Regions from separate parts of the Methylomonas sp. MED-D genome, predicted to be linked through region 3. Evidence: riboswitches for the same ligand, from Rfam matches in the RefSeq annotation. Region 3 holds a riboswitch; each other region holds the start of a gene.
The links. A riboswitch is a leader RNA that binds a small molecule or an ion and turns the genes downstream of it on or off. The one in region 3 is predicted to bind cyclic di-GMP.
Positions count from the first base shown of each region.

Region 1: linked by a shared signal. The riboswitch ahead of ACQE3E_RS16445 (hypothetical protein) and the one ahead of ACQE3E_RS08535 (PEP-CTERM sorting domain-containing protein) in region 3 are both predicted to bind cyclic di-GMP.
Region 2: linked by a shared signal. The riboswitch ahead of ACQE3E_RS02530 (IS1182 family transposase) and the one ahead of ACQE3E_RS08535 (PEP-CTERM sorting domain-containing protein) in region 3 are both predicted to bind cyclic di-GMP.
Region 4: linked by a shared signal. The riboswitch ahead of ACQE3E_RS06860 (VPLPA-CTERM sorting domain-containing protein) and the one ahead of ACQE3E_RS08535 (PEP-CTERM sorting domain-containing protein) in region 3 are both predicted to bind cyclic di-GMP.

Region 1 is NZ_CP189965.1:3,670,686-3,676,089, reverse strand. It holds gene ACQE3E_RS16460 (VPLPA-CTERM sorting domain-containing protein) at 1-57, shown strand, start outside; gene ACQE3E_RS16455 (PEP-CTERM sorting domain-containing protein) at 341-1,447, shown strand; gene ACQE3E_RS16450 (VPLPA-CTERM sorting domain-containing protein) at 1,829-2,608, shown strand; cyclic di-GMP riboswitch class I at 2,651-2,733, shown strand; gene ACQE3E_RS16445 (hypothetical protein) at 2,813-3,865, shown strand; gene ACQE3E_RS16440 (fused MFS/spermidine synthase) at 4,237-5,404, shown strand, end outside.
Region 2 is NZ_CP189965.1:571,946-577,349, forward strand. It holds gene ACQE3E_RS02520 (Calx-beta domain-containing protein) at 1-642, opposite strand, end outside; gene ACQE3E_RS02525 (Calx-beta domain-containing protein) at 633-1,145, opposite strand; gene ACQE3E_RS02530 (IS1182 family transposase) at 1,500-2,855, opposite strand; cyclic di-GMP riboswitch class I at 2,995-3,069, opposite strand; gene ACQE3E_RS02535 (SIR2 family protein) at 3,703-4,560, shown strand; gene phoU (phosphate signaling complex protein PhoU) at 5,009-5,404, shown strand, end outside.
Region 3 is NZ_CP189965.1:1,921,078-1,926,481, reverse strand. It holds gene ACQE3E_RS08545 (hypothetical protein) at 1-1,541, opposite strand, end outside; gene ACQE3E_RS08540 (VPLPA-CTERM sorting domain-containing protein) at 1,538-2,302, opposite strand; gene ACQE3E_RS08535 (PEP-CTERM sorting domain-containing protein) at 2,411-3,229, opposite strand; cyclic di-GMP riboswitch class I at 3,332-3,408, opposite strand; gene ACQE3E_RS08530 (MlaD family protein) at 3,930-4,922, opposite strand; gene ACQE3E_RS08525 (ABC transporter ATP-binding protein) at 4,919-5,404, opposite strand, start outside.
Region 4 is NZ_CP189965.1:1,521,204-1,526,607, forward strand. It holds gene ACQE3E_RS06845 (arsenate reductase ArsC) at 1-296, shown strand, start outside; gene ACQE3E_RS06850 (ArsI/CadI family heavy metal resistance metalloenzyme) at 322-765, shown strand; gene arsB (ACR3 family arsenite efflux transporter) at 790-1,848, shown strand; cyclic di-GMP riboswitch class I at 2,747-2,870, shown strand; gene ACQE3E_RS06860 (VPLPA-CTERM sorting domain-containing protein) at 2,909-3,670, shown strand; gene ACQE3E_RS06865 (hypothetical protein) at 3,735-5,342, shown strand.

The sequences.
Region 1 (5,404 bases), 1.7 Mb from region 3:
GGGGCGGCGCGGATCAGTCCCGATAACAGGGTTGCGCAATCCTGTCACATTCAATAGCCGAACTCGGTTAAAGGGTGCGGATTGGAATCGCTTACCGCCCGGTCTTGGCAAATTTTCAGGAACCAAGTGAGTCGGCTGTGTCAGCAGGATACGCAAGGAGTGCGTTAAATGCCCTAATAGATGCGGTATTTAACACAGTTTAGATTTGCTCGGGTGTTGTCGGGCCGGAATTCTCTAGCGGTGTTGTTGGCTTGCTATTTGCTTTAGTTTTAGGACTGGGTTGCTTACGTCCTTACTTGCAAGAATCGTTGAAATTTATCAATCCTTCAGTGGAGAACACATGAAAAATAAAATTTTTTACAAATCGAATGCCAAATCGGCATCTAAATTGGGTCTGGGCATTGCGCTGGCGCTGGCTGGCGTGGCTCAGCAAGCTCAAGCGCATGTCGAGTATTACGATCTCAATCAGGGGGCGCAGATTGGCGATCTGACGGCGGCCGGTAAGGTGCTTTCAACCGCGCAATACGGTGGCACGCCGGCGGCGGTATTGGCGTTGGGCGGTGCTGGGCTTACCCCGGCGCAGCGTTCCGCTAATGGTATTGGCTCCGCGCTTAGCGGCCAAAGCGACCGTCCCCTGAACGACCCTTCTCAATGGAATGCGGCTAATCAGGCCTATACCGGGGTTGGCAGCTTTACCAACGTCAATTACTCATCCGCTGCTAGTTCGGCGACGGTAGATGTGGACGATGTGACGTCTTATGGTTGGTACAACGGTACGACGGCGCTGCTCGGCGATAGTCACAAAGTCGACTTTTTTAACTTCCGCCTGGATCAGGAATCGAAGGTGACGATTTCCTGGACTGTCGATGATGGTACCGGTAACTACATCGATTCGGCCTTTACCTTATATAACGGTGTACTGAACTACCAAGCGCACGACGATGCCAATGAGAAGTTGAATCCGAAGACCGGTTTGGCAAATAGCACCAAGGTTCAGGACGCTCTCGACTCGGCGAATGCGCCGGTCGATGCTCAGGGTATCGCTTCTTCATTTCGCGATACCAGTTTCGCGACGATGGGGGCTACCAACTATGTCGGTCAATTCAATGCCTTGGCGAACTGGGGGCAAGCTAATGTCTCGGGCGACTGGGGTAATATCGAGTTTCGACAAGCCGTGAACGACAATAACCCGGCTGGCGGTGCCGGTACTTCCGCCAGCGAGACTATAGAGACTCTGACCTTAATTCTGGGTGCCGGCAATTACACAATTGGGGCTTCCGGCGCGGTGAATCCAGGCGATTTTAGTCTGTCAAATCTGCATGGTCATTTGGAGTTCTCGGCTGTTGCTACCGCAGCCGCCGTGCCGGTGCCGGGTGCTGTTTGGTTGTTCGGCACTGTCTTGGCTGGATTCGTGGGTTTGAATCGCCGCAAAGTATTATTTGCCTAAATTTCCGACTCGGAAAGCTCGATATGTAACCGATGAATAAAAGACACAAGGATGTGTTATCGGTTGTGAACGGCCCGAAAGGGCCGTTTTTTTTGCCTATGAAAGCTGTTCTTGAGCGGGAGCTTGTCGAGGAAGGAAAGTTGTGCGATTTGCCGATATTATTATTGTAAATAACATAGTTTAATTATTTTACCTGTGTCTTCCCCAGGCTCTATGCGGGAAAAATGCATGGCATACGACTTGCATCCGTACAGGCTAGCTTAGCCGACGAAGTATAGAAAAGATTTTTGGATTGGCTATTGTGTTGTCGGACGATTGATGAAAGTTGGTTTTCATCGGCACGGACGTTGGATCTTTTTACTTGGGGGATTTATGTTGAATATGAATAGGTTTAATTGGGCGGCGCTAGCTGTCGTGTCGCTGTGCGGTTTGTCCGGACAGGCGCAGGCGCATGTCGATTACGCGGATTTAAGCGATCCGATTTCGTCGCCGGGTGGCATCAATGGTGGAACGTTTACCAATTTCGGTTGGCATAACGGTACCGAGGCGGTGTTGGGCGATAGTCATTCGTTGGCCGGCGGGACATTTTTTAAATTTCATCTGGACCAATCTTCGTTAGTGACCATCACTTTTAGCGATATCAGTGGAACAGATGCGTTGAATCCGGCATTCAGTTTGTATTCGGGGCTTTTCGCGGCTGAAGCGCACGACGATACGACGGTAGACCCGTTGAACCCTAAAGTATTGGTTTCCACACCAACGCCGCATGTCGTCAAGTTGGCTTCGCCGGTGGATAACGGTGTGTTGTCGCCGTTTCGCGATACCGAGCACGTCGAATATCGCGGCCAGTTCGATGCGCTGGATTCCTGGAGCATGGCCAATAACAGCGGCGAATGGGCGGTGATTCAATATCTGACTCACGTGGGTCCTGCGGGAGGCAATTCGGTGTCGCTGGTGAATTATCTGTTGGGCGCCGGCGATTATACGATCGCGGCCGGCGGCGGAACGGTTTATGACGCTGCAACCGCGCTGGAGGGTTTGGACGGCCAGATTTCCTTAAGCGTGACGGCGGTGCCTTTGCCGGCGGCAGTATGGTTGTTCGCTCCGGTCTTGGCGGGTTTGACGGCAACGGCAAGGAAACGCAATAGCGCCAAAGGTTGACTTTCGTTTTGGGAAATGAGGAGAAAACAGGACGTTTTGCCAGGGATGGTTCGCCACATTCGCCGCGAGGCGAAGCCGGAAAGCCACGGGTCCTCTTAGGGGGAAGGGACGGCCGGGTTGCAATCGATGTAAGGGACGGATTTGGGGTTCACTGCGAATTCAAGGTCTGTCAGAGGGATAATAATTATTACGGTAAAAATAACTATGAAAAAAATGACTTTAAAAGCTTCGGTTTTAACGTTAGTTGGCGGTATGGCATTAATGTCCGGTCAAGCGATGGCGCACGTGGGTTACGGTTCCGCTTTGTACTGGGGCGCGGGCACTTACGATCCGTTGACAGGTAACACCCAAGGCGCGACAAGTACCTATGGCGCTGCGGCAAACTTTACACCCACCGTATCCAGCAACGGCGGTTATCTGGCCGGTTTGAACCCGGATTCCTTGGGTAATACTCACGACATCCGCTTCCGTTATTTCATTCTGGAAAAAGACGCGAATGTTAGCTTCACCATTACCGGTACAACCAATGCCAATGGTGCAAGCACCTTGAACCCAGGCTTCTCGTTGTACAACGGCGTGGTTCCAGCTTCCTCGCACGACGGCGTGGGCGATGTCGCTTCAACCGCGGCTGATCCCGATACCGCCGCCTATTTGGCGGGAGCGCCTGATTTTGCTTCTTGGTCGCCGTTCGCGGGTGTCAATGACATTCGCGGTGGCGCGGCGGCCGGCACAGCCGCTAACCCTACCGGTTTGTGGGGCGTGTTCGATACCAACGGCAGTATTACCACAGGCAACAATGGCACTGCCGGCGCGACCGATACCCATGGACCAAACTATTTGGGTAATTTAGATACTGCTAAGATCGCAACGATTACCTATACCGGCAAATCGGGTGCGGACGCCGTGGCGGGTTCCAGCTTCACCAACTCATCAGGCGGAACTACTGGCGTTTTAGCGGCCGACGGTACGGTGGATAACAGCGTGTCTTGGAATGGCTTTTTGCACGCCGGCGTCTATACCCTGGCAATCGGCGGCGCCAATGTCGCGGAGTACACCCAGTTGTTCAACGACATCGTCAACGGCGGCGCCACCGCCGGTAGCCAGTACGCGGCAGCCTACACAGCCGACCGTTTGGCCCGCGGTTTGACTATCAGCAACTTCAGCGTAACCACCGTTCCCGTTCCTGGTGCGGTTTGGTTGTTCGGTAGCGCATTGATGGGTTTCCTGGGCATGAAACGCCGCGCGCGTAGCACTTAATTCAAGGAAGGTTATCAGATTGATTCGATAACGTATTGGCGGGATGCCAACCATTCGCGAGCGCTCGCCCCAGGAATTGGGGCAAGCGCTCGTTTTTGTTTTGATGCCATCGGGCCGGTTTGTGACGCTTAAGGATGCCGCTTTAAATGACATTCGATGGCCGAGGCGTTTTTCTTTAGTCGCCGGCATACTGTCGATTCGATGCCGGCAACGGACGATTTGGTTTTTCGCGCTTATAATGCCCGGCCCGATTACCGATCGAGTACTTGTTAGGAAGTTCGCGGCGATCAATAGGTTTTTACTTCTTACTCAAAGTTTGGTCAGTCATGTCTGAAAACGGTTTAACAGATTCTAAAGCGCGGAGCGGCGCATTGAGCACCGCCGCGTTGTTTGCCCTGGTGACGCTTAGCGGCGGCGCCGTGATGATCTTAGAACTGCTGGGGACGCGGATTATCGCGCCGTTTTATGGGGTCAGTTTATACGTTTGGACCGCGCTGATTTCGGTAACGATGATTGCGTTGGCGATCGGTTACTACCTGGGCGGTTATTTGTCGGATCGTTATCCGGCCTTGCGGCTGGCGCATATTTTGGCGCTGGCGTCGGTGACAACGGCGCTGATTCCGTTTCTCGGCGGTCCGGTAATGACGTGGACCAATCCACTGGGAATACGCGGCGGCGCGTTTGTCAGTGCGTTGTTATTGTTTACGCTGCCGCTGACTTCGTTGGCGATGGTTGGTCCCTATGTGATCAAAATGGCCACCCGCGACTTGCGGGGTGTGGGTAGGGCAGTCGGTTCGGTGTATGCGGTTAGCACCGTCGGCAGCGTGATCGGCACACTGTTGCTGGCTTTCTATTTGTTGCCGGAATTCGGTACCCGCGCGATCGTGTTCAGCTTGAGTCTGGCGTTATTAGTGGTGGTGATCGGTTTACTGGTTTTCGACAGGCTGGCGCCGTCAACGGGTGGGGCGACGTTTTCGGTGGTATTGGTGGCCGCTCTGACTTGTACGTTGGCGGCGAACGGCTATGCGAAGACCGTCAAATCGGTCGGCGGCTTTAAGGTGTTGCACGAACAGGAAAGCATCTACGGCTGGGTTAGAGTCGTCGACGACGAGCGCAAGGGCTTTCGCTTGCTGTTGTCCGATTCTTCGGTGCTGAGTGCGGTCGAAAAAGCCCAAGGTCGCAGTTTGCTGGGGTATCAGGTGATATTGGGTTTGGTGCCGCCGTTGTTCAGACCCGAGGCCAATCAAGCCTTGCTGATCGGTTTGGGCGGCGGCCATGTTGCTCGCGATTTAAAGGCTAAGGGACTGGCGACGGACACGATAGAAATCGATCCGGTAGTCGCGGATGCCGCGAAGCAGTATTTCAATTTTCAGCCGACCGGCGAATTTTTGGTGGGCGATGCGCGTTACGAAGTCAAAAAGCTCAATAAGCGCTACGACTTCATCATCCACGACTGTTTTACCGGCGGTTCAGAGCCGACACATATGCTGACGGTCGAGATGTTGAGCGGCTTGAGAGCGATGTTGAACGAGCAGGGTA
Region 2 (5,404 bases), 1.3 Mb from region 3:
AATACGAGCAATGGGCGTGCCGGAGGCGGCGTCGTTGTCGATGATGTCGGCGATCGCGCGTTCGTCGGCGATGGTGGCGTTGGCGCTGGGCGAGTACAGGTCCTGGAAGAAGTTTTGCAGGGATTCGGGGCTGACGTCGTTGGTCAGTTTGACCCGCACTGTCTTTTCGGTTTCACCGGCCGCGAAGGTCAAAAAGCCGGACTGGCTATCGAAATCGCTACCGCTGCCGGCCGTGCCGCCGACGGTGGTGTAATTCACTTTCACCGTGCCGGTGTTGGGTTTGTCCAGCCGGACAATGAAGTCGGCGTAGGCTTGCGATTCGTCCACCACCAGATCGTCCACGTAAATATTCGAGTTGGTCACCGCCGCCGCGTCGTTTTCGAAGATGATCGCGGTGCCGGTGCCGTCCAGGGTGGTGGCGTTGCTTAGGCTGGACAGCACCAGATTGAAGGCTTCCGAGCTTTCCGCCGCCGTGTCGTTGATCAGGGTGACCTTGACGGTCTTGGCGGTTTCGCCGGGTGCGAACACCAGGCTGCCGCTGGCGGCCACGTAGTCGGAGCCGGCGCTGGCGCTGCCGTTTTGGGTGGCGTAGTTCATGGTCACCACGCTGGTGGACGGCCGGTCCAGGGTAATCACGAACACGGCTTCCCTGCCGGGTCGGAGCCGGCGCTGGCGCTGCCGTTTTGAGTGGCGTAGTTCATGGTCACCACGCTGGTGGATGGCCGGTCCAGGGTAATCACGAACACCGCCTCCTTGGTGGCCTCATCGACGATGAAGTCGTTGATGCCGACCACCGGCGTGCCGGAGGCGGCGTCGTTATCGACGATGCTGGCCATGCCCCATTCGTCGGCGACGGTGGCGTTGGCGCTGGGCGCGGTCAGCCGTAGGAAGAAGTTTTGCAGCGATTCCAGCGCCGTGTCGTTGATGATCGGCACGCTAACCGTTTTAGTCAACTCGCCGGCCAAAAAGCTCAGTGTCCCGTTTACGCCGGTAAAATCACTCCCGCTGGTCGCGGTACCGTTTGACGTTGAGTAATTCACCGTAACCGTTGTCGCGTTTGCGACATCGAGTCTCACGGTAAATACCGCATTGCCATTGGTTTCGTCTACAAACAGATCATCAACCGAAATCATACTAATCGCCACGGCGCTTCTCCTAGAAGATTGTTATTTTTAATTTTCACGCGAAATTAACCCGACGATTTGGCGACGAAATGGCGATTGACGCTGGCTCAAGGAAAAGTGCGCGCAAAAAACCGTTCTCGCCACCGATAAAATCGGCGAGTCGTGTTGGTTAACCGGGTAATGAGTGGGGATAGATGAGATGAGGCAATATATGGCCTAGGAGCCTGTCGGACTTAACTTACCAGCACATCTGTTGTCATCCAGCTCAGCGAAGACGGCGGTCGAAGGAAGGATTTGCCACTGGTTAGGCGAGCGTTTTGGCGTTGGATTCCGATAACGCCAATCGAGCCTTTTGCTGACCAATCGTTTCGACCATTAGACGCCCCTCGCCAAGATATGCATCCGTTTCAAGTTGAAGGCCATGGCCACCAGTTTCCACTCACCGGTGACCGCATCCAGACCGCGTAAGGAGAATTGGCGAAAGCCGAGTACCTGTTTGATGATCCCGAACACGGGTTCCACCGTGCATTTGCGCTTGGCATAACGGGCTTTGCCTTCGCGGGTTTTCAAGTACCAAGCCATCTTTTCCAGCGGATCGTCGCCAGTCGGTTCCGGCGCATCCGGGGCTAAACGTTCCGCCAACGGCCGATGATGACTGTCACGGCCCATGGCGATTAAAGGTTCGATCCGGTTTCGTTCGCAAGCCTGGACGTTGGCGGCACTGAAGTAGCCGGTGTCCGCCAGTAGGGCTTCGGCTTGGCCCAAGGCGTCGGGCAGTTTTTTCAGTTCGGCCAGCATCGGCTCAACTTGTTGTTTGTCGTTGGTCTGCTGCGTGACCGTGGTGGCCACGATCAGCATCGTATCGACATCGACGGCGGCCTGACTGTTGTAGCCTTGCACAAAGCCTTCGTGACTCGGCAGGATGCGCGATTCCTCGTCGGTCAGGTTGATTTGATCGTCGGGCTTGGGGCCGGCTACCGGCGCCTTGGGTTCCGGGCCTCGCGGCTTTTGGCCAGCTTGCCGCTGGGCTTCCCGGCGGGACACCTTGTCCTCGTATGCCTGTTCGGCTTGCGCGTCGCGCGGTTTGGCCCGCTCGGCGATCTTGGCTTTCGCTTCACGCAAGGTTTTCAGCCGGTCTTCCCGCCGCGCCAATTCGTCCGGCAGATCAAGGCCGTCCCGGTCGTCCACCGCGTCGGTTTCGTCGGCCTTTTGCAGTAAGGCCTGAACTTCGTCTCGTAGCTGTGCTTCGAGCTTTTCGATATGGCTGTGGGACAAGGCCTTGTGCTTGGAGGCATTCGCTTTGAGCTTGGTGCCGTCCAACGCGATTTGCCCCAGCTTCACCAACTTCATCGCTTGCGCCAGACTCAGCACTTGGACGAACAGGTCTTCCAACTCGACCAGGAACGTCTTGCGGAAGTGAGCCAGGGTATCGTGATCGGGATGGGTATCACCAGACAAGAAACGAAACGCCACCGAATCGTAGGTGGCCCGTTCGATCTTCCGGCTGGAAAACACGCCGGTGGCGTACCCATAGACCAGCAGTGCCAATAATATCGCCGGATGGTGCGCCGCCGAACCCCGACCTTGATAGCGGCTCGTCAACCGGCTTAAATCCAACTGCTCGATGACTTCGACGACAAAACGCGCCAAGTGATCCTCCGGCAACCATTCGTCCACCGAGGGGGGTAATAGATAGACTTGATGGCGGTTGACAGGAATGAATCGACTCATCAAGGGCTCTCCCGGTTGCTGGTTCTTTCTATACCACCTATTTTATCTAACCAAGTTACCGAAGGGACTATTGGCTTTTAAGTCCGACAGGCTCCTAGACTCGGAAAGCGCCCGCAACTGGTATCTTGTTAACTTGCCCTCAGGCAGTCCGGCTGTCCGATCTGGATCCGCGACTTTCCGCCCCTATTTTCCAATAGGTTTAGCTAATCTGAATGGGGTGATGTTAAGGACAGCGACGCGCTTTTGTCAACCACGAGTCGGCGCTAGATTTTCGAGCTGTTTTTTCTTGCGATGGCAATGATTTCATTAACTTGACTGCTAGCGGTTTCCTGGTTTTTCTGGAGCCGATTCTTCAAGTAGTTTGCCGATAAGCCCTTTTTGCTTGTGTTTGGCACTGGCGCGTTGTTGTCCATGGGCATTCGGATTTTATATCGGCACTAAGGCTAATCCCAGTCTCTCAAAATGCCGTTGACCCATGGCAATTAAAAGGTGTTAGAAGCCATGCTAAGGTGTCTAACACGATACGCCGTTGCGTCTTTCGGTTTCTGGGTCCAATTCAAGCTATCTATCCAGGAATGTGTTCCACTGCGGTTCTCCTCAACGCCTCGGCTTTGCGTTTCCGAGGGTTGCGTTCCGAACTTCCAGCAATTAGCTTGGGTTTGATAGCAGAACCGCGTTTGTAGCAGAGCCGACAAAACCACTGAATTTTATACGGTTGTTGCCAGCCGGCTGCCGGCAGCCGAATTCCGGATGCCTTGCCGTACATGGGCTGGCGAGGCGCCGGTAAAATTGGATTGAAATTTGCTTTACCCCGGTATCCTTCACCTTCTTTTACATGGGGCGCAATATGTCGAACAGTGTTTTTTCCGAAATCTTGAGCGGCTTGTACGACAATCAAGTCATACCTTATCTGGGACCTGGCGTGGTGTTCGACGCCCAGAACAAACTGACTCGCGAGCCCATGCCGGCCGATAGCGATAGCTTGATTCTGGCGATGAACGGTGGCAAACCGATGGCGCCGAAATTGATGTACGAATTTCCGCGCGCCGCGATGAACCAGGAACTGAAGCGCGGCCGCTCGTTTCTGACCCAGTTTCTGGACAAAACTTACGGCGATGCCCAATACACTCGGGCGGCGCTGCACGATTGGCTGGCCGAATGGCGGCCCAAATACGTCATCGATATCAACCGAGACACCCAGTTGCAGGATAGCTATTCCGACGAAGAGCATACCTTGGTCGTCGGTGTCGCTCGGATTACCGCTACCGCGTTCCGGTTTAGAATTTACCATTACGACGGCTCCAGCTATTTCGAAATCCCGCAAGAACAAGTCGACAAGAAGTTGCCGGTACTGTTTAAGCCGATGGGCACGCCACGCCCCGAAGCTAACTATGTCGTTTCCGATGCCGACTATGTCGATTACATCACGGAGCTAATGGGCGGCTTCGCGATTCCGGATTTCTTGAAGGATTACCGCAAAGGCAAGAAATATCTGCTGATCGGCTTGCCGCTGAACCGCGACTCCGAGCGCATGGTGATGAGCGACATCGTCTATTCCGCCGCCGAGCCGAAAGGTTGGTTTATGCGCAAGAATCCGACCCCCAAGGAAATACGCTTTAGCGAACGTCTGGGCTTTGAATTGATCGACGCCGATGTGCAAGAGTTCTTGCAGGCCGTGCAAGGCAGCGCGGTCGCCGCGGCGTAATCCTTGGCCGTAAGCAAACCCGGTTCGGTCGTCAGGCGCGGATTGGGTTTGCGCTTTCTGGCCGAACGAACCGTGGCAATAGTGGTTCGCCAGCGGCAAACCCCGATAACTCCCGTCGTTTGGCCAAAATCCAAGTTTCTAACACCGCAAGCGTAACGTAGTTTGTCTTGTCGATCGGGCTCTGGTCGAATCGTCGGCGCGATGAGTTATTGGCTCGGTCTGGCGGACGGAAGGACCGCTCGCGCTAAACACGGGCAATGTCGCGTCGTTCCATCCGCGCCGGCACAAACCGGCTGCCTCATTAACCTTTTACGATGTTATTGGTTTGGCTGTCCGCCTCGGCTTACGGGGATTGTCGTTCCGGATAGCGGTCCTGTCACATTCCTGTAACTTGTTGGGCTTACAGTCAGGCATTTCCGGCTTTGGGCCGTTTTACGAGTGGCGAACGATGACGACTTTGAGCGAGAGCGCGACTGGCGCGCACACTGTGCGGGCATTCGACGATGAATTGCAGCAGTTACACAGCTTGTTGCTGACGATGACCGAACTGCTGATGCGGCAGTTGGAACAGGCGATGCGGGCACTGGACGCCGGCGATATGGATTTGGCGGAGAAGGTACTGGCGCGTGCCAGCAAGGTCAAACATTGCGAAACTCGAATCGACAACGAGGTCTTGGCGCTGATCGCCAGACGCTGCCCGGTGGCTAACGATCTGCGCACGGCAATTTCCAGTTCGAAAATCGTTGTCGAGCTGGCGAAAATCGGCGAGGAGCTTGCGGACTTCACCCGATTGATCACGGTGCTATACGATCCGGATACCAGCGACCCGAATCCCAAGCTACTG
Region 3 (5,404 bases):
TTGCGTTTAGCGATGACGAAATTGACGTCGGCTTGATCGACATCGCGGTCGCCGTCCAGATCGCCCGCCACCGTGATCGTCTCGCAAACGTCCGGAATGTGATTGGTATTGGTATCGCCGACGCGGCGCTCGGCGACGTCGGCGACGTCGGACCAGCCGTTGGCGTTGCAGTCCGGAAATACCTTCAGGTAGTAAACATCCTGTTCGCCGTTGTAGGTTGCGGTGTAGGCGACGCTAGCGCCGTCGGCACGGGAAACCAGCGTGGTGGCATCGCCGATTTTCAGCGAACCGTGCGGCGAGGCGATCGTCGTATCGAAACTCTGGCTGACGGCTTGATTCTTGGACCAGGTCGAGCCGCCGTCCCACGAGTAGCTGTAATAGAGTTGCGAAACCCGGTAGCTATTGCTGTCGCGAGTGTCGTACCAAACCGCGTCGATACGGCCGTTCGGCGCAACTCCCATCATTCCGAACCAGTTCCAATGATTCGCCGCTGGCGTATCGTCGTTGACCCGAATCGGTGCCGACCAGGTTTCGCCGCCGTCGCTGCTGCGGATAAAGTTAACGTCCAAGTTGTCCGGTCCTGCCGGATCGACGGTGGCGAGCACGTACAATTCGCCTTGCCGGGCGCCGATTGCGGAGTTGACCGCCATTTGCACGTCGCCGACCGGCCCGTATTGATTCGGGTTTTGTCTGAACAAAAACAGCGGCGCCAAGCCGCCCATATCGATCTCGCGTACTTCGAACGTCGGCTTTTGGTTCGCATCGCCGGCATTCGTCGATTTGACGAAAATATGCTTGTGCAGATTGCGATCCATGTTTTCTTCGTCGAAGTACGGGTATTCCAAACGCCCGGCCATATATAAGGTACCGTCGCCACCAACCCGCATCGTGCCGAAGGTCGGATTCTCCGGCAGTTCGATCGGCGCTTCGAAACTGGCGGCGCGGTCCAGCGAACGGCTAAAACATTTGCCGTCTAGGCAGTCGCGCCAGTTCAGATAGACGTGCCCGTCTCCGGGGCCACCGCTATGATCGACCGCTAGCTGTGCCTTATCGCCGCCTTCGCCATGAGCGTGGACCGGCGCTTCCCAACCGCGACCACCGTCCAGCGATTTAATCACCTGAATATCTTGAACAAAGGTGTAGGTCGGATCGAAATGCAGACTTTGGAAATAAAAATGGCCGAACGCGTCGACATCCAAGGTCGGATTGCTGCGTCCCTCGCCCGGCGTGATAGCGCCGCTAAAATGCCAACTCGCCCCGCCATCGGCCGAGTAGGCCCAACCGGCTTGACGAAACGACGACGCCACCGAGTCGAATTGCCGCCAAGCCGCGACAAGGTTGGTGGGATCGAGTGGATTGATCGCCAGCGCGGGCTCGTTGGCCGCGTCGCCGACAATATTATTGCCGTCCGAATCGACGTTGATTTGTATGCTGGCGTAGGCACCGAATCGGTGTGGCGCGTTCGCCGCGACCGCATTCGAGCCGGCCGCCGCGATCCACGCCGCACTACTTAACCACGCCATCGCGGAAACGCGCGTCATAGTTGGCGCCTCCGCATGCCAATGCGCGCCAAACCGCCCAAACCTGAAACAAATAGCCAAATCGAGGCCGGAACCGGTACCACCGAAGTATGCAAACTGAAATTTCCGACGATAGCATCGCGGGTGCCGAACAAATGGTCATAGCCTTCGCCCAAACCCAGTTCGCCACTCAAATCCAGCGAACCGTCGTGAATATCCAGCACGACATTGAACAAATTATAGGATTGGGAGCGAAACGACACATGATTGTACAAGGACCATGCGGAACGGCCGGATGCGCCATCCATATTGGCGGCGTCGTATTCCAGCGCGTAGTCGCCGGATAAAATGCGATTGAATTCTGATCCTGTATCGACCCGGAACCGAAACACGCCGGATAAACCAATCACGCCGGTAACGGTCGAGGCGAAATTGGCCGGATCGAATTCGATCGTGGTCGGTTTTGCGTGGCGCCCGGTCAGATTGGCGACATGCGTGCCGTTCACTGAAAACGTCAGGTTCTTAGCCGGAATTTCGGCGACGCCCGGCACGATATGATCTTCGAGAATTTGCGTGGCGGTGCGGCTATTCGCGGCCGGGGCGTCGAAAAATTCCTCCAAGTACATCGAAGGCGCGGCGGTCGCGTCAATCGCGATTGCGTCGGCGAGCGCGTCTCGATCGAGATTCACCACCATGGTACCGCCGGAAACCGTGGCGGCGGAAACAGGCGGCGATAACGCGGCCAGCAGTGCCGCGGCAACGAGCGCGCGCGACCCTATCATTTGAATATGCATAAATTTGCCAGAGGAAGTCATTTCCGTTGAGAGCCGATGCGCAAAATACCCGAACGACTTAGTCGTCCGGATATTGCGCCCGGTCAGGGTTGCCGGTTACGCGGCGAGCGGTGCCGACTTGCGACGCCGCGACGCCAGCACGCCGAACAGACCGCTACCGAACAACCACGCGGCGGCCGGCAATGGAACGGCGGCGGGAACCGGCGAAATCAGACTGAAGGTGCCGGCCATGCCGGCGGAATTGGAACCGTCGCCACCGAATAAAAAGGCCGATGTGTTGGGCGACCACCAGAGCTCGCCGGTAAAGGCCAGGCTATCGCCGTCGGTGGTAATACTGATATTACGGGTGTCGAAGGTATTGGAAGCAAAACTGACGTTGTTGGTTAAGGTCCAACCGGTGTTGGTGCCGTTGTTTCGCGCGGCGATATAAGAGAATTTGTAGTCGCCGGACAGCAGCGTGCCGGTAAAGCTACCGCGCGTCATATACACGCCATCCAAACCGACCTGACCGCTCGCGGTCAAGCTGGAGGCGTTCAGCAGATGGTCTTGATCGGACGCCCAAGTCAACGTCGTCGCTTGATTACTGCGCCCGCTGCCGCCGATATAACCGGTCGGTATCCCGGTGCCCGCCAAACTGCTTGGATTCACGTCGTAACTTAATATGTTCGGCGCCGGATAGGTATTCGTCGGAGTCGCGACCATATCGTTCGCGGTCAAGGTGTCGGCCACCGCCTTATCGAAAAAATTGGCGACGTAGTAAGAGGTAATCGAACCTTCTCCCAAGTTCAAGCCGGCCAATAAGTCGTTTGGGTCGTTGAATGCGATATTGAACACACCGCCGTTCAAGGTACCGGCGTTGGCTAGATTGGTCGCCGCAAGCGCCGCCGCGGCAAACCAGGTTTTTCCTAACGTCATTTTTTTTGATCCATGAAATTGCATATTTAATTCCTATAGGCTTGAAAGATAGATTTTCGGTAGCCGATTCGAACGCTTCGAACCGACGCTTACTCTCGTTCGAGAGGCAACCCGGCTGTCTTGAACCAAGACCCAAGGCTTTCCGGCTCCGTCTTGCGGCGGATGTGGCAAATTTACCGTCGATACCGCACCTTAAACTCGGCTCGACTCTCGCGGCCTCTCCTGATCCGCTCTTGCCGGCACACTGTCCAGATGCTGATTCCGAAAGTAATTTCCGGTGCGGCGAACAGACTCAAGCAGTTAGTGTGCCAGCCATACCTCGCTAAAACCGGGAAACGGTGACCGGCTGTCGGTGGCGCTATTGGAGTCCAGAACCGAGTCATCACTGCTAAAACCGGGGTACACAGAGAATCTGAACATCGTCGACTGCGGTCGACGGGGCGCATGAAAAGCAAACGGACAAACCCATTCGCCTATTTTTTACTGAGTGATTTCACTCAATTAATCTCAACTATAGATAAGCTAAGTTATTGAAACAAAATTAAAATTAATATTCCTACCGCAAATGCCCAATGCACTTCGCGGCGTATAACATAATTTATTAAATTTAAGATTAATTGATGCCTAAAACCGGACTGACGCCGGAAAACATCGTTTCAGCGGGACCGGCGAAACGAGGGTGCCGCAAAGAGTGGGAAAGTTATTTGCCGTAAATCAAGGCTTGCGGCTGGCGTTCCAGCCCCTCGGCCAAGTCTTTGAGCGAACGCGAGGCGTTGCGCACTTCCAGCAAGGCCTGGTTCAGCGGCGCGTCGGCGTCGGCCAGCGTCTCGACCGCATTCAGCGCGTGCCGCGATTCCTGCAGAACCTGGGTCGCGGCGGCCAGGCTTTGTTCGGCGGCGCGCAACACCGGCAGCAATTCCCGGTTGAAATCCCGCAGCGTGGCGCGGGTGTCCGTCAAAGCGCCGTTGGCGTTGCTCAGCAAGGGTTCGGTTTGCCGGTTCAGCGTCGCCATCAACTTTTGGGTTTCCTGTAAGGACTTCGCCAAGGCGGTCATCGATTGCCTGGTGTTATCCGACTGCAACAGATTGCGGATTTCGGTCAAGGTATCGGACAGATTTTTCAGGGTTTCCTCGACCGGCAATTGCTTGGCCCGGTTGATGATTTCGTCGGCGGTGTTGCGGATTTCGTCGACCGTAGTCGGCACGCTGGGCAGTTCCGGCAAATTTTTATAATCCAGTTTGACCAGATTGATCGGCTTGTCGCTGTAGAAATTCAAATCGACATACAGCAAGCCGGTCAGCAAGCTCTGGGTTTCCAATCGCGCCTTCAAGCCGGCTTCTATCATCCGTTGCGCCGCTTCCTGTTGCTGTTTCTTGGTGTGGCCGTGACTCTCTTCGCCCGAGGTGTTGCGCAGCAAGGCCGGATCGATTTCGATGACCACCGGTTTGTAGATTCGGTCGGTGTCGGTTTCCATCACCAACGAAATCTCGCTAACGTTGCCGATCTGCACGCCCTGCAGCTTAACCGGCGCGCCGACGTTCAAGCCGTTCAAGGCCGAGTCGAAGAAGATCACGAAGCGATTTTTGTCCTTGAAATAATCGCCGCCGCCGAAAATCATCACGCCCATCGTCAACAAAGTCAGCGCACCGGTCAAAAACAAACCGATCGCCAATGGATTGGCTTGCTTGCTCACAGATTACTCCGATTACGGCCACCGGCTTGCCGGGAGACCGAGGCATCACCGCGCGTCAGGAAACGCACGATATTGGGATCTTTGGATTCCGCCAACAATTGCTTGGGCGGACCGCCGGCAATCATCGTATGGGTTTCGGCATCGAGAAACACCGAATTGCTGCCGATCAGGAAAATACTATCCAAGTCGTGGGTCACCACGACAACGGTCGCCGACAAGGCCTGACTCAAACTGAGGATCAGGTCGTCGAGCAATTTGGCGGTAATCGGGTCCAGGCCGGCCGACGGCTCATCGAAAAACAAAATTTCCGGGTCCAGCGCCATGGCTCTAGCCAAACCGGCGCGTTTTTGCATGCCCCCGCTCAACTCGGACGGATAATAATCCTCGAAACCGGCCAAACCCACCAGCGCCAGCTTATACGACACGATGTCGCGGACCTTCCGGGCCGGCAGACGGGTCGCCTCGGTAATCGGCAGCGCCAC
Region 4 (5,404 bases), 400 kb from region 3:
GCAAGTCCTGGAACGATTTGCCGCTTACCCCGGATATCGTGATCAGCGTCTGCGCCAATGCCGCCAACGAAACTTGTCCTGCTTATCTCGGCCCGGCCTTGCGTAGCCATTGGGGCGTGGACGATCCGGCGCATGCCGAGGGCAGCCCGGAACAAATCAAAGCGGCTTTCGAAACCGCTTACGGCATCGTGCGTTACCGAATCGAGCGCTTTCTGGAGCTGCCGTTGGATGAGTTGAAAAACGATCCCGAGCGCTTCAAGGCCGAGCTGGATCGCATCGGCGCCTTGTTACCTTAACCCCTCTCGCGGAGAAAACAGCCTTATGAAACGTTTCCATATTCACCTTGCCGTCGACGATCTACAACGGAACATTGCGTTCTACAGTGAGCTGTTTCAGGCCGAGCCCAGTGTGGTGCATGACGATTACGCCAAATGGATGCTGGACGATCCGCGCATCAACTTCGCGATCTCCAACCGGAGCCGAGCAGCGGGCGTGGATCATCTCGGCATTCAAGTCGAATCGGAGCAGGCCTTGACCGAAATTCAGCAGGTGCTACAACAGGCGGCGATGCCCGTCATCGAGCAAAAACAGGCGGCCTGTTGCTACGCCGAGTCGGACAAATACTGGACGGTCGATCCGCAAGGCATCCCCTGGGAAGCCTTTCATTCGTTGAAAAGCATTCCGATATTCGGTAAAGACGCCGATTTGCCGACCGATAGCGCCGCGAGTTGCTGCGGTCCTTCGTCGAATTGCAGCCCTATCTGATCGAACAGTTCGAGGTTTTCCACGATGAATTTGCCAATCTGCCCGCAGCCGCGCTTGTCGTTTTTGGACCGCTTCCTAACCTTGTGGATATTTCTCGCGATGTTGCTGGGTGTGGGCATCGGCTTTGCGTTTCCGGAACAGGTGAATCGCCTGAACGCCCAGGCTTCGGTCGGTACCACCAACGTCCCGATCGCGATCGGTCTGATTCTGATGATGTATCCGCCGCTGGCGAAAGTGCGTTACGAGGAACTCGGCGACGTGTTTCGTAACGGCCGGGTGTTGGCGCTGTCGCTGGTGCAAAACTGGCTGATCGGTCCGCTGTTGATGTTCGGCTTGGCGGTCGGATTTTTAGCCGACTATCCGGAATACATGACCGGCTTGATCCTGATTGGCCTGGCCCGGTGCATTGCGATGGTGATCGTCTGGAATGACCTGGCGCGCGGCGATAACGACTACTGCGCCGGGCTGGTGGCCTTTAACAGTGTGTTTCAAGTGCTGTTTTTCGGGGTTTATGCCTGGTTGTTCGTCACCGTGTTGCCGCCGCTGTTCGGTTTGCCGGGCAGTTTGGTGGCGGTGACGATCGCCGATATTGCCCAAAGCGTGTTTATTTATCTGGGGATTCCGTTTATCGGCGGCTTCGCGACGCGTTGGCTGTTGGTAAGAGCCAAGGGCAAGGACTGGTACCAGCAGCGCTTCGTACCCAAAATCAGCCCGCTGACGCTGATCGCGTTACTGTTTACGATCGTGACGATGTTCTCGTTGAAGGGCGAATTGATCGTGCAATTGCCGCTCGACGTGTTGCGCATCGCGCTACCGTTGCTGATTTATTTCGTTGGGATGTTTCTGGTCAGTTTCGCGATGGGCAAACTGATCGGCGCCGACTACGGCCAAACCACGACCTTGGCCTTTACCGCCGCCAGCAACAACTTCGAATTGGCGATCGCGGTGGCGGTGGCTGTGTTCGGCATCGACAGCGGCGCGGCTTTCGCGGCGGTGATTGGGCCGCTGATCGAAGTGCCGGTCATGGTCGGCTTGGTGAACGTCGCGTTCGCGATTCAAAAGCGCTGGTTTGTCGGGCGCTAGTCCCGGCAGGTTTCGGCGTTCTCGCCAGCACCGGCTTTTTCGAACGATCGATCCCCCTGGAACCTCGGTTTCGGTCAATTTCTCGCAATTCGGCGTCAGCCGCCGCATGCCCTCTACATCCGGCCCTATTTATCACTGGTGATTCTCGGGCTGAGCTGGTCTAAGCCCGGACCGGCGTGCCCTTCGACAGGGCGAACGGTATTATAGGAGCCGTGTTAATAGGCCCCGCGCCGGCGGGGAAGCAAAAACACGCCATTCCCAATGCCACGGGCATCCTGACTTTGCAAGCTATAGTTTTCCCGTTTGGGAAACTCCGGTAGGCGGCGTTTTAGCGGCGACCGAGTGTTTAGCCGCGAATCGCCGATAACTGCGGTTAGCGCGTTTGCAACGCCGGGCAAAGTCAGTCCATCAGTTCTTGGTCCCCGCGACAGCGTCTAACGATTAGTACAGTTGCCCTCTCGCCGATATTCGTTTCCGGCCAATGTTAAGTCCTCCAATCGTTGAGCGGGCGGCCGATGCCGCGCGCCAAATTCGACAGTCCATGTCGGATGCGCCCAATTTAGCCTGTTAGGTACGCGGTCCGTGGCGGCAACGATTCGCCCTTAAAAAACAACGTGCTGCGGCATTCGGCGATGTTTCGGCGTATCACGCATGTAATACATTTCACGATTCTTTAACAGAGCTGTAACGGAAACTTATTGATTTGTTTGGAATAATTCGCCGCAACTGAGATGGCAGGGAGCCGCGGGATCTTGGTTGATGCGGAATTACAGGGAACAGGGAAGACCAGCGAAGGGAGCGGCAAGAGGAAGAAGGTAGGGAGTAGGTTGCAATACGGACACATGGTAGCGGGGATAGCGACACCACTCGAGGTGTTAGAAGTTTAGTGAGCAGGTAAGCGTGTAAAAGCCAAACTCGCCGCGAGGCGGGGACGGAAAGTTTCAGGTCTTGGCTTGGGTCGGTCGCCGGGGATGGCGGCGGGCGGTAGGAAGCCGACAAGCCAAGACGGCTGGGCTGTCACCTTATGTATTTTTTAAATCTTAAACATAAGGAAACCATTATGAAATCTTTAAACAAAGCCTTGTTGGCGGCGGCGATGTTCGCTGCCACCGGCGCGGCGAATGCGGCGATCAACAATACTAGCGCCGCCACAGCCGAGGCCTATTTGTCGGTTTACGACAAAAGCCAAACCTTGACGTTCACGCTGGATTTGGGGTTGTTGATGAGCGATCTGATCGCCAACGTCAACAACGACAGTTATACGCTGAGCTACGATTTGAGCCTCAATGACAACTGGAATACCTTCGCCAGCGGCATGGATGCCTCTCAGACCAAGTTCGCGATTGCCGTCGGTTACGGTTCCAAGCAGTTGATCACCGGCATGACCGAGATCGCTAAATACAACAGCTTGCAACAATCCACAGTCCCTGGTACTGCGATCAAAAACCATGCAAACCAGATCACTACCGGTCAAGTCAAAGCTACCCCTGGTGCTTCCGCCAGCGACTATGCCGCGAATCTGAGTTCACTGGTGTCTGACGCAGACACCCCGAATACCGGACAACACAATGACTTCAACAGCATCTTCGGTACGGTCAGCTTGGCCCAAGCCAATATCGCCTACGGTACCTCCGGCGACTTCTGGTACTACAACGGCACTCAAGCCCATACCCTGGCCGCCGGTAAATGGACCCTGGCCGGCAATCTGCTGAGCTTCGGTCCGGCCCCGGCCAACGTGCCGCTGCCGGCCGCGGTTTGGATGTTCGGCGCCGGCCTGATGGGCATGTTGCGCGCGACTCGCCGCAAATACGCCGCCGCATAAGCGGTATTCGGAGCGGCGTTGGCGCCGCTCCGGTTTTCACGATTGATAACTCGAGGAACTACCCATGAAAAACTTAGTATTAGGCACCGCGATCAGCGCTCTGTTGGCCGCATCAGGTGTGCAAGCCGCGACCGTCAACGATCCGATTCCGGTCGACGGCAACAACCTGCCCATCATTGATGCCAGTCAAACCAACGTGTTGTATCTGTCCGGCGCCTCCGCGGCGGTCAACTTCATCGAAAAACTGATCACCGATTCATCGGTACCGGCCGCCGATAAAGTCTGCGACACCACTAAAAAAGTCTGGAAATACAAAGATAGCCTGACCGGTTCCGACCAAAACGCTTATTTGTGCACTCGCGCTACTACCAACAGCAATGTGCCGACCAACAAGCCTTACATCTTGGTCTACAAACGTAGCGCCGGCGGTTCCGCGTTCGGCGTCAGCCCTATCATCGCCGAAGCCAACGGCGACACCGCCGCCGCCACGATCGAGTATTTGAAAATCAGCTCGGCTTGCACCTCCAATACCTTGCCGGTCGCCGGTTCGACGCTGGGTTTGATCACCTGCCCTTACGACTTGGCCGACGCCAGCAAATACAGCACCCACATCTCCGACTTCGGCATTTCCGACGTCGACCCGGGGCAATTTATCGGTAACAACGCTCCGGTCGGTTATTCGGATGTAACATCCGACGATGTCGCTAAAATGACCGTGAAAAGCGCTTCGGCGGTGACCTTCGGCGTGCCCGTCACCAAAAAACTGTATTTTGCATTGCAAGCCGCCCAAATCGCCAACGGTTCCTTGGCGGGCTGCGCGGTTGGTGCCGAAACCGAGGCCTGCATGCCTAGCCTGAGCTCGGCTCAAATCGCATCGATTCATGCGGGCAGCTGGGCGGACTGGAACCAATTGAAAGTGACCGGTTCCACCGGTTTGTACGATTGGGTCCAAGCCAATGCCGCCGCTTACTTGCCGGGTTCCTCGTTGTTGCATACCTGCCGCCGCGAAAACGGTTCCGGTACCCAAGCTCAATCCAATATCAAGTTCCTGCATGATCCTTGTACTTCGGCTGCTTCCGCGACGGCTCCGGCTTCCGACGCACTGGCCTTGGGTTTCGGCGAAGGCGACGGCTATCCGATGATCCACGAGAACAACACCTCGGGTTCGGTCGGCAACTGCTTGGACGAGCTGAACGACGGCAGCAACGCCGCCAACGGTTTCGATAACACCTACGGTGTGCGCTGGGCGGTCGGTATCCAGTCTCTGGAGAAAAAGACCGCCGTATCCAGCAACTTCCGTTTTGTTAAAGTCGATGGCGTAGCGCCGACCCTGGCTAACGTAGTCAACGGCAAATACAAGGACTGGGCGGAAAACACTTTCCAATATTGGACCGACCACTTTTCCGACGCTAACCTGAAAAAACTGACCAACGCGATCATTACTTCAGCCGGCGCGCCGGAAGTGATGGCGGCGCTGAACGCCGGTTTCACCCACACCTTTACCGCTACTCCAGGTGCATTCTTGGCCGTACCGACCAGCTTCGCTCCCGAAGCCAACGGTGCGTTTAACGCCAGCCGTCCGGTCAATCCATACAGTCATGCGACAGCAGCCGCATCGACTAATGCCTGCCGCGCACCAACCATTTACAACAACGGCGATGCCAAACTGTAAGGGTTGATTAGGGGCAATCCCGAACCAGGTCAGGGACGACCGCCTTAAAAAGTGACCGGGGC